Hydrogenophaga sp. SL48: one gene and its partners. The protein of the gene in region 1 interacts with the protein of each later gene in a pairwise test. Links are inferred from orthologs where the notes say so. Each region holds a gene or a part of one and is shown on either strand. Other genes may lie near its edges.

Region 1 (3,815 bases):
TCTTGTGAAGCGGCGTCGGAACTTGAGGCCAATGGACATGAGCGGACACATACCCCGCCGGACCTTGACCCGTTTGCCTTTTTGAATTGCAGCCGGACATTATCGCACTGCAACAGAGGTTGCGATCCGTCTTTGTGGAATCAGACAGGCTTGAGGGTCAAAAAAGGCAGGGCGCGCAGTGCGACAATCCGCCCCTGAATCCCTCCACCGCCCGATGACCGACCCCGCTTCTCCCCCTTTTCAGACCAAGGCGGCCAACCTGATGGCCCCGCCACTGCGGCGACGAATGGCCTGCTGGCTGTATGAAGGCATGCTTTTGTTTGGTGTGGTCTTCATCGCCGGCTACCTGTTCTCCACCCTCACCCAAACCCGGCACGCGTTGGACAACCGCCATCTGCAACAGGCCTTCCTGTTCGTGGTGTTCGGGATCTACTTCGCGTGGTTCTGGGCCAAGGGCCAGACCCTGGCCATGAAAACCTGGAACATCCGCGTGGTGGACAGTCAAGGGCGGCCGCTGACACAGACACGGGCCCTGTGGCGCTACGTCTTGAGTTGGCTGTGGTTTCTGCCACCGCTGGCCGGTGGTGCAGCCTTCTCACTGCCCGGTGGAGAACTGGCGGTGATCGTGGTCGGGTGGGTGCTGGTCTGGGCGCTGCTGTCGCGGTTTCATGTCCAGCGGCAGTTCGTTCACGACGCATTGGCCGGAACCCGGCTGGTGCACTTCCAGCCCATCGAAACACCCAAGCGCGACAAGCGCTGACGCTCCCTTCATGAACCCATCCACGCCACAAGAAGCCCCGGACGCGCAAAAAGCTCGAACCGGACTGCCGCGCATATGGCACGCCTTTGGTTATTCCCTGGCAGGCCTGCGTGCCGGATGGGGCGAAACCGCGTTCCGACAGGAGGCCATGGCAGCACTGGTCATGCTGCCCTTGGCCTTCTGGCTGGGGCGGACCTGGGTCGAAGTGGTGTTGCTGACCGGTGTGGTGCTGTTCGTGATGATCGTTGAGCTGCTCAACACGGGCGTGGAGTCTGCCGTGGATCGCATCGGGCCGGAATGGCACACCCTGTCCAAGCGGGCCAAAGACATGGGCAGCGCCGCCGTGCTGCTGAGCCTGCTGCTGTGCGCAGGCACCTGGAGCGCAGCGATCTGGGTTCGCTGGCTTTGACCCCCTCCCTCTCTCCAGACCCATGAGCACCCCCACCTTTTCCTTGTGCGTCTATTGCGGCTCCCGACCGGGTGCCGACCCCACGTTCGCAGACGCCGCCCGTGCCGTGGGCGAATGGATCGGTCGCCATGGCGGTCAACTGGTGTACGGCGGAGGTCGCAATGGTCTGATGGGCTTGGTGGCCGACGCCACCATGGCCGCCGGCGGACGGGTGATCGGCATCATTCCCAGGGCACTGGTGGAAAAAGAGTGGGCGCACCACGGTTGCAGCGAGCTGCATGTCGTGGACACCATGCACGAACGCAAACGCCTCATGGCCGAACACGCTGACGCTTTCCTCGCATTGCCGGGGGGCATCGGCACGCTGGAAGAATTTTTTGAGGTCTGGACTTGGCGCCAGCTGGGCTACCACGACAAACCGGTCGGGCTGCTCAACCTGGGCGGTTACTACGACAGCCTGTTGGCGTTCCTGCACACTGGCGTGCAGCAGCAGTTCATGGGTGACTGGCAGATGAACCTGATTCGGGTTGATGCAGACGCTGCGCGGCTGCTTCCCGACCTGGTTCAAGCCGCCGGCTTCTCGCCAGCGGCGCGCGTGGACGCGATCTGAGCCCGGTCAGACCGCCGTTTCGTCCTCTTCACCGGTGCGGATGCGCACCACACGTTCGACCGAGGTCACAAAAATCTTGCCATCACCGATCTTGCCGGTGCGTGCGGCGCGAACGATGGCATCCACGCAACGCTCGACATCCGCCGACTTGACCACCACCTCCAGCTTGACCTTGGGGAGAAAGTCCACCACGTACTCGGCGCCACGGTAGAGCTCGGTGTGCCCCTTTTGCCGGCCGAAGCCCTTGACCTCCGTCACCGTCAGACCCGTCACACCCTGCTCGGCCAGCGCTTCGCGCACTTCTTCGAGCTTGAACGGTTTGATGACGGCGGTGATTTGCTTCATGGGATGTGTCTCCGGGGCGGTTCAAGAAGGGAAAAGATCATTATGCCCAAGGGTCACCAACCCGGTCATACACTCCGCCGAAACCGGAGCCATCACATGCCCACAATCCCGCCAGCCTTGACGGCCCTCCCCCGCCACGTATCCATCACGGTGAGCTACCGTGGCGGTCATCCGGAGAACATCCACCACGGCTCGCTGGCCGTGGTCAATGCCCAGGGCGAGTTGCTGGCCAGCGTCGGTGACGTGGACTCGCCGCTGTTCACCCGCTCATCGCTCAAACCGTTTCAAGCCATGCCGTTGATCGCCCTCGCCGCCGACCGGCTGGGTCTGGACGATGCCGACGTGGCCCTGCTCTGTGCCAGCCACAGCGGCGAGCCGATGCACGTGGACCGCGTGGCCAGCCTCCTGGCCCGCATGGGCGCGAACGAAGCCACACTGGCCTGCGGGAGCCACGTGCCCTACTTCTACGGTGCCACCGGGCGCCAGCCCGAACCGGGTGCGATCTTCAACCGCTTTCACCACAACTGCTCGGGCAAACACACCGGCATGCTGCTGCTGGCCCATGCGCTGGGACAACCGCTCAGCGGCTATCTGGACACGCAGCACCCCGTCCAACGGCAGATCGCGCAGAGTGTGAGCCACTTCTCGGGTGTGCCGGTCGAGCAGCTGGTGCGCGGTACCGACGGCTGCAGCGCGCCCAACTACGCCTTGCCGCTACGCTCACTGGCCCATGCGTTTGCCCGGTTGACGCCGACCGACCCAGACCCCGTCTACGGGCTCGCTCCGCAGCGCGTCGCGCACGCCATGTCCCGCCACCCCGAGCTGGTCAGCGGCCAGGGTCGCAACGATCTCACGCTGATGCGCGCGGGCCGGGGGGATTGGGTGAGCAAGGTCGGCGCCGATGGCGTGCAGGCCATCGCCAGCTTCAGCCGTGGCATCGGCATCGCGGCCAAATGCAGCGAGGGGCAATTGGTTCCGTTGATGGTGGCCCTGGTGTCGGCGCTGGACCAACTGGGTTGGCTCGATGCCGAGAGCCGCGCCGTGCTGGCCGGCCTGGTCCCGCCACCGCTCAGGAACGCGGCGGGCATCGAGGTCGGGGAGATGCGCGCGGTGCTTCGGCTCTGAGGTCTGGTCACCCTGAACGGTGCCAGCCCAGCGATGCCGCGAACCCGGGTTTACCGGGCCGCAGACAGCCCCCCGGGGGGCCGCGCGTCGCACAGAAGGATTAAGCCCGGTATTTGCTCGTGATCGGGTAACGCCAGTCCTTGCCGAAACTGCGGTGGGTCACGCGGATCCCCACCGGTGCCTGGCGGCGCTTGTATTCGTTGATGCGGATCAAGCGCACCACCTTGTCCACGTCGGCGCGCGCATAACCCGCTGCCACGATGCTGTCCGGACTCTGGTCGTTCTCCATGTAGCGCTCGATGATGGTGTCGAGCACGGCGTATTCGGGCAGGCTGTCCTGGTCCTTCTGGTCGGGACGCAGCTCGGCACTGGGCGGGCGGGTGATGATGCGCTCGGGGATCGGATTGGCGCCCGTGCCATAGGGGTCGTGCGCGTTGCGCCAGCGTGCAAGGCGAAACACCATGGTCTTGGCCACGTCCTTGATGACCGCAAACCCGCCGGCCATGTCGCCATACAGCGTGCAGTAGCCGGTGGCCATTTCGCTCTTGTTGCCTGTGGTCAGCACG
Region 2 (3,769 bases), 280 kb from region 1 along the record:
GCCTGCTGCTCGGTGATGCCGGCCCGCTGGGCCTCCACCTTCAGGCCCTCGGACACGCGCTCGGTGTTGGTCAGGCCCGGGTTCAGCCCCACCACGCGCACGCCGCGCGAGGCGTAGGTGTGGGCCAAGCCGGCGGTGGCCAGCATCAGGGCGGCGTTGGCCGCACCACCGGCCAGGTGGACGGGTGTGGGGACCTTGCCGCCATTGCCGATGATGTTCACGATGACGCCGGCGCCCCGCGTGGCCATGAGCTTGACCACTGGGTCGATGACGTGGATGTAGCTGAAGAACTTGGCGTCCATCGCGGCGCGCCAGGCGGCGGGTGTGAGGGCTTCGGCGCTGGTGCGCAAGGCTGCTCCGGCGCTGTTGACCAGGATGTCGATGGGGCCGAAACCGGCCTCGACCTGACGCACCATGTGCGCAGCGGCCTCAGGGTCGATCAGGTCGGCCGCCACGGTGAAGGCTTCGCCCAGCGAAGCCCGGGCGGCGTCCAGGTGGGCTTGGGAACGCGACACCAGGGCGACGCGGGCGCCTTCGGCCACGAACGCGCGGGCACAGGCCAGACCCACCCCTTTGCTCCCCCCGGTGATCAGCACACGCTTGCCTTGCAGTCCGAGGTCCATGACAGGTATCCGGGTGGTTGGGGTTGTGGGGAGGCGCTGCGGTCGGGGCGTTCAGCCCTCCAGAATTTCCAGCAACTCCGTCTCGATCTCGATCTGGCGCTTGTTCATCTGCAGCTCGCGCCCGGAGATCAGGAAAGTGTCTTCCACCCGCTCGCCCAGCGTCGTGACCTTGGCCAGCTGCACGCTGATCTCATGGCGCGCGAGCACGCGAGAGATGCAATAGAGCAGGCCGGCACGGTCGCTGGCCGAGACACTCAGCAGCCAGCGCTGGGCCTTTTCGTCGGGACGCAGGTCCACGCGCGGCGTGATCGGGAAGCTCTTCACCCGGCGCGACAGGCGGCCCTTGCTGGGCGGGGGCAGCGGTCCGTGCTGGTCGATCGTGCCGGCCAGGTTGTTCTCGACCATCGCGATCAGCTCGCGGTAGTGGTCCGACAGCGTGGGCGCCACGACCTGGAAGGTGTCGAGGGCATGGCCGGTCATGGTGGTGTGGATGCGTGCGTCCAGGATGCTGAAGCCGGCGTTATCGAAGTAGCCACAGATGCGCGCGAACAGGTCGTTCTGGTCGGGTGCGTACACCAGCACCTGCAGACCTTCACCCTCAGGGGACAGGCGGGCGCGCACGATGGCGGCGTCGGGCTCGGCAGGTGCCGCCGGATCGGGGGGCGTCGCTTCGGCGCGCGCGTTGATCGCGATCTGGCGCGTGAGCACGCGGGTGTGCCAGGCGATTTCGTCGGCCTGGTGGCGCATGAAATAGCCCACGTCCAGCGTGTCCCACAGCGCCTTGTGCGCCAGGTAGGGCAGGGCGTGCAGCGCGAGCATGGACAGCGCCTCGCGCTTGCGCGACTCGACCACGGCGTCCGGGTCGGGTGCTCGGCCGCCGAGGGCGCGCAGGGTGTAGCGGTAGAGGTCTTCGAGCAGCTTGCCCTTCCAGGCGTTCCAGACCTTGGGGCTCGTGCCGCGGATGTCGGCCACGGTGAGCAGGTACAGGGCGGTGAGGTAGCGCTCGTTGCCCACGCGCTGGGCGAAGGCGCGGATCACGTCCGGGTCGCTCAGGTCCTCCTTTTGTGCCATGCGGCTCATGGTCAGGTGCTCGGACACCAGGAACTCGATCAGCTTCGTGTCTTCCCGGTCAATCCCGTGCTGGCGACAGAAGGCGCGCACGTCTTTGGCGCCGAGGTCGGAGTGGTCGCCGCCCCGGCCCTTGGCGATGTCGTGGAACAGCGCCGCGATGTAGAAGATCCAGGGCTTGTCCCAGCCGGCGGCCAGCTGCGAGCAGAAGGGGTATTCGTGCGAGTGTTCGGCGATGAAGAAGCGGCGCACATTGCGCAGCACCATCAGGATGTGCTGGTCCACGGTGTAGACGTGGAACAGGTCGTGCTGCATCTGCCCCACGATGTGGCGGAACACCCAGAGGTAGCGGCCCAGCACCGAGGTCTGGTTCATCAGGCGCATGGCGTGCGTGATGCCGTCGTTCTGCTGCAGGATCTGCATGAACATGGCGCGGTTGGCCGGGTCGGCACGGAACTTCGCGTTCATGATCGGCCGCGCGTTGTACAGCGCGCGCAGCGTGCGGGCCGACAGACCCTTGATGCCCACCGTGCTCTGGTAGATCAGGAAGGTCTCCAGGATCGCGTGCGGTTGCTGCACATAGAGGTTGTCGCTCGCGACCTCCAGCATGCCCGCCTTGTCGAAAAAGCGCTCGTTGATCGGGCGCATGCGGTCCACGCCCATTTCGTCGCTGTTGAGGCGCTCTTCGATGTTGAGCAGCAGGATCTGGTTGAGCTGGGTCACGGCCTTGGCCGCCCAGTAGTAGCGCTTCATCAGCTGTTCGCTGGCGCGGCGGGCCATGCGCACGGGGGGCATCGCCTGCGCGCCGCCCGAGGTGATCACCGCCGGCACTTCCGCCTTGAAACCAAACGACTCGGCCACCGCCGTCTGCAGGTCGAACACCAGCCGGTCCTCGCGCCGGTTGGCCAGCAGGTGCAGGCGCGCGCGGATCAGGCTGAGCAGCGCCTCGTTGGCCTTGATCTGGCGCGCCTCCAGCGGCGTGGCCAGGCCCTTGCGGGCGAGCTCGTCCCAGCTGCGGCCCAGCCCCGCGGCGTTGGCCACCCAGAGAATGATCTGCAGGTCGCGCAGGCCGCCGGGCGACTCTTTGCAGTTGGGCTCCAGCGAGTAGGGCGTGTTCTCGAATTTGTTGTGCCGCTGGCGCATCTCCAGCGTCTTGGCGACGAAGAAGGCCTTGGGGTCCATGGCCTCGCCGAGCTGGTTGACGAGGGCGTTGAACTGCGGCCTGGACCCCGTGATGAGACGGCATTCGAGCAACGAGGTCTGCACCGTCACGTCGCGGCTTGCTTCGTCCACGCACTCGGTGGCGTTGCGCACGCTGGACCCGATCTCCAGGCCCACGTCCCAGCACGAGCCGATGAAGCCTTCGATGCGCTCCTTGAGGGTGGCGTCGGTCTCGGGCGAGGCGCCTTCGGGCAGCAGCACCAGCACGTCCACATCGGAGTTGGGGAAGAGCTCGCCGCGGCCGTAGCCGCCCACGGCGATCAGCGCGAACCCCGGGCCGAAGCCGGCCGTCTCCCAGAGCTTTCGCAGGGTCTGGTCGGTCAGGCGCGCCAGCTGTTGCAGCGCCCGCCGCACACCGCGGGTGGCCGACCCCTGCAAGCCCAGATTCGCCAGCAGCGCGGCTTTGTCGCTGCGGTACTGCAGGCGCAGGGCGCCGATTTCGCCTTTGGCGTCACCCATGCGCGGTCTCCCCGGTTCAGCAGCTGGTGGTGGTGACGAACGCCGGCAGCGGCGGGCTGCCGGCCGACAGTGTCAACACCTCGTAGCCGGTGGGCGTGACGAGGATGGTGTGTTCCCACTGGGCGGACAGCGAGCGGTCCTTGGTGACGATGGTCCAGCCATCGCCCATTTCCTTGATGTCGCGCTTGCCAGCGTTGATCATGGGCTCGATGGTGAAGGTCATGCCGGCTTTGAGCTCTTCGAGCGTGCCGGGGCGGCCGTAGTGCAGCACCTGCGGCTCTTCGTGGAAGCGCTGGCCGATGCCGTGGCCGCAGAACTCGCGCACCACCGTGTAGCCGTTGCCCTCGGCAAAGGTCTGGATCGCGTGGCCGATGTCACCCAGGCGCACGCCGGGCTTG
Region 3 (3,241 bases), 600 kb from region 1 along the record:
CCCACACATCGGTGCGACCCGCTTCCAGCAGCGAACGCGCTTCGGCCTGGAGACCACTCTCCCAGGCCGAGGTCAACGGGAGTGGTGCCTCGGCCAGGGGAGCCGCGCCCACCGCCGGCGGGAACACCGCGGTCACCACCGGCGACACCGCGGTGTCGGGCACCGCCGCGACCGTGGGCACCTCCTGCGGGGCCGGGGCCTCCACCAGCGCGTCCGACAGCGCACCGGCGCCCGCGAGCACCTCCGGCGGCAGGTCTTTGAGTTCGATCACCTGGGCGGGGGCCATGACGGTCAGCCAGTGGCACACGTTTTCCAGCTGGCGCACGTTGCCCGGGAAGTCGAACGTCCCCAACAGGCGCAGCGCGCCATCGGAGATGCGCTTGGGCTCCACGCCCAGTTGTTTGGCGCTCTGCTGCAGGAAAAAACGCGTGAGCATGGGCACGTCTTCGCGGCGCTCGCGCAACGCGGGCAGGCGCAGGCGGATCACGTTGAGGCGGTGAAACAAATCCTCCCGGAACACGCCTTCCTTGACGCGCTGTTCCAGGTTCTGGTGGGTGGCCGCGATCACGCGCACATTCGCGCGCACCGCGCTGTGTCCGCCCACGCGGTAGAAGTGGCCGTCGGACAACACGCGCAACAGGCGTGTCTGCAGGTCAAACGGCATGTCGCCAATTTCATCGAGGAACAGCGTACCGCCGTCGGCCTGCTCGAAGCGGCCCCGGCGCATGGTCTGCGCGCCGGTGAAAGCGCCGCGCTCATGACCGAACAGCTCGGACTCCAGCAGGTCCTTCGGAATCGCGGCCGTGTTGATGGCGACGAACGGCCCGCCCGCGCGCGGCGAGTGCTTGTGCAGGGCACGCGCCACCAGCTCCTTGCCCGAGCCGGACTCTCCCGTGATCAGCACCGTGACCTGGCTCTGCGAGAGCCGGCCAATGGCGCGGAACACGTCCTGCATCGCGGGCGCCTGGCCCAGCATCTCGGGCGCGTCGGTGATCGACTCCTGGGAGACCTCTTCACGCTGGCTCTCTTCGACGGCGCGGTGGATCAGTTCGATCGCCTTGGGCAGGTCAAACGGCTTGGGCAGGTACTCAAAGGCGCCGCCCTGGAAGGCCGACACCGCGCTGTCCAGATCGGAGAAGGCCGTCATGATGATCACGGGCAGGCCAGGCAGCTTCTCCTTGACCTTCTCCAGCAGATCGAGGCCGGAGCCACCAGGCATGCGGATGTCACTCACCAGCACCTGCGGGCCTTCGTGCTCGGGCGTCTCGGCCAAGGCCTTGAGCACCTCCTGGGGGTTGATGAAACTGCGTGTGGGCAGGTTTTCTCGCAGCAGCGCCTTCTCCAGCACGAAGCGGATCGATTGGTCGTCATCCACTATCCAGATCGGCTTCATGTGAGCGTCTTCCCTTCCTCAATCGAGGCGTTTTGGTTTCAAGGCAACGGAATCAACAATTTGAAATCCGTCTGGCCGGGCGCGCTCTCACACTCGATCAATCCGTGGTGCTGTTGCACGAAGGTCTGGGCCAGTGTGAGCCCCAGACCTGAGCCGCCATCACGCCCCGACACCAGCGGGAAAAAGATGCGGTCCTTGATCGAGTCGGGCACGCCAGGCCCGTTGTCGATCACATGCAATTCCAGTGCCAGCCGATAGCGCTGCTTGCCGAAGGTGACCTGTCGTCCGACGCGTGTCTTGAAGGTGATCAGCGCGTCGCCCGAGGCAATGCGCTCCGACAGCGCCTGGGCCGCGTTGTGCGCGATGTTGAGCACCGCCTGGATCAGCTGCTCGCGGTCGCCACGGAACTCGGGAATCGAGGTGTCGTAGTCGCGAACCACGCGCAGCCCCTTCGGAAACTCGGCCACGATCAACGAGCGCACACGCTCACACACCTCGTGGATGTTCACGTCACCCACCACGTGCGGGCGGCGGTGCGGCGCGAGCAGGCGATCCACCAGCGACTGCAACCGGTCGGCCTCGTGGATGATGACCTGCGTGTATTCGGTGAGTTGCTTGTTGTCGAGTTCGAGTTCGAGCAACTGCGCTGCGCCCCGAATACCCCCCAGCGGATTCTTGATCTCGTGCGCGAGGTTGCGGATCAGCTCCTTGTTGGCCTGGGCCTGGTCGATGAGCCGCTCTTCACGCTCCTGTCGGGTCTGCTGCTCCAAAGGCAGCAACTCGACAATCACCTCGCCCTGTGTTTCGGTCTGTGCCACGACGACGTGCACCGGCAGGGGTTCGTGGGTCACGCGCTTGAGCCAGGCGTCGTAACGCAGGGCCGCAAACTCATTGCCACGGGCACCGGAGAGCGCGTTCTGCAGCAACTGCGGGTCGGTGAAACAGTCCTGCAGATACGCGCCCGCGATGCTGCGACGGGACATGCCCAAGGCATCTTCCAGAGCGGCGTTCGCATACAGCACGGCCCCATCGGACGCCACCACCGCCACCAGGGTGGCCAGCAGATCAAGGGACTGGAAACGGCTGTGGGCGGGTACAGCGCGGGAAGCGGGGTGGCCCGGCAAGGACGATGCGCGGGCGGGGGACGGAGTGGGGTTGGGGCTGGGGTTTTTCAAGCCGCTATTTTGCGGCAGATTCGGGCGCGGTCTGCGTGCCGGACGCAGCGGCGCCGGGGCTGACGGATGGCACACCACCCATCCGGCTCAGTTCTCTCCGCAGGCCGCTCACATCGCTTTCGGCACGCGTCAACGCGGCCTTGAGTTCGGCCACACGGTCAAGGTAGCGCTGGTGGTTGCGCGACTCGATACCTTCTTTTTCCGGCTGTCCATTGGCATAGGCCTTCTGTGATTGGACCAATCGATCCTCGGCTTTGCGCAGCTCCGCTTCGAGGATCTGGCGCGCGTCGCTGTCGCGCGAGCGCTGCTCGGCGGAATCGTTGCGGGGGGCGCTGCGCGGCGCAGCGGGTGCGGCACTGGTGCGTGGCGCTGTTGCAGCCTGCGGTGAGGTACCTTGCACAATGGTGATGTTGCCTCCCTCCATCACCTTGCATCCGCGGCTTTTGGCCACCACCGCGTTGTTGGTGTACTCGTTGCCGCATCGGTAGATGCGTTCCTGTGCCAGTACTGGCGACAGAAAAGCAGAAGTGATGGCAAGAGTGAGCCAGCGAATCGAGGCAGCGGGTGTCATGTTCAGCAACGCAGAGTCTCCATGCGCCAGTGGGCGCTTGACAGTTCACTTTCCAGTATGACCGAAAACATGCCTCACGGTTCCTGAAACCGAACGACCGGT

Evidence for each region.
Region 2: the proteins of IM738_RS07130 (region 1) and IM738_RS08575 interact in binary tests that used the Escherichia coli proteins (3 or more experiments, as listed by UniProt). The link is inferred for Hydrogenophaga sp. SL48 from one-to-one orthologs.
Region 3: the proteins of IM738_RS07130 (region 1) and glnL interact in binary tests that used the Escherichia coli proteins (3 or more experiments, as listed by UniProt). The link is inferred for Hydrogenophaga sp. SL48 from one-to-one orthologs.

The regions. Positions count from the first base shown.
Region 1 is NZ_CP063400.1:1,495,200-1,499,014, reverse strand. The notes cover bases 456-3,321. They hold IM738_RS07130 (P-II family nitrogen regulator), read right to left. Parts: upstream 2,125-3,321; coding sequence 1,786-2,124; downstream 456-1,785. Other genes in these bases: IM738_RS07125 (asparaginase), read left to right, coding at 2,221-3,249; IM738_RS07135 (TIGR00730 family Rossman fold protein), read left to right, coding at 1,192-1,779; IM738_RS07140 (diacylglycerol kinase), read left to right, coding at 771-1,169; IM738_RS07145 (RDD family protein), read left to right, coding at 456-760. Also shown: more of IM738_RS07145, read left to right, coding at 215-455; IM738_RS07120 (NAD+ synthase), read right to left, coding at 3,350-3,815. UniProt on the Escherichia coli protein: P-II indirectly controls the transcription of the glutamine synthetase gene (glnA). P-II prevents NR-II-catalyzed conversion of NR-I to NR-I-phosphate, the transcriptional activator of GlnA. When P-II is uridylylated to P-II-UMP, these events are reversed.
Region 2 is NZ_CP063400.1:1,775,150-1,778,918, reverse strand. What follows is about bases 475-3,769. They hold IM738_RS08575 ([protein-PII] uridylyltransferase), read right to left. Parts: upstream 3,372-3,769; coding sequence 675-3,371; downstream 475-674. Other genes in these bases: map (type I methionyl aminopeptidase), read right to left, coding at 3,388-3,769; IM738_RS08580 (SDR family NAD(P)-dependent oxidoreductase), read right to left, coding at 475-623. In the rest of the region: more of IM738_RS08580, read right to left, coding at 1-474.
Region 3 is NZ_CP063400.1:893,085-896,325, reverse strand. Bases 475-3,241 are described here. They hold glnL (nitrogen regulation protein NR(II)), read right to left. Parts: upstream 2,518-3,241; coding sequence 1,432-2,517; downstream 475-1,431. Other genes in these bases: IM738_RS04300 (hypothetical protein), read right to left, coding at 2,573-3,139; ntrC (nitrogen regulation protein NR(I)), read right to left, coding at 475-1,393. Also shown: more of ntrC, read right to left, coding at 1-474.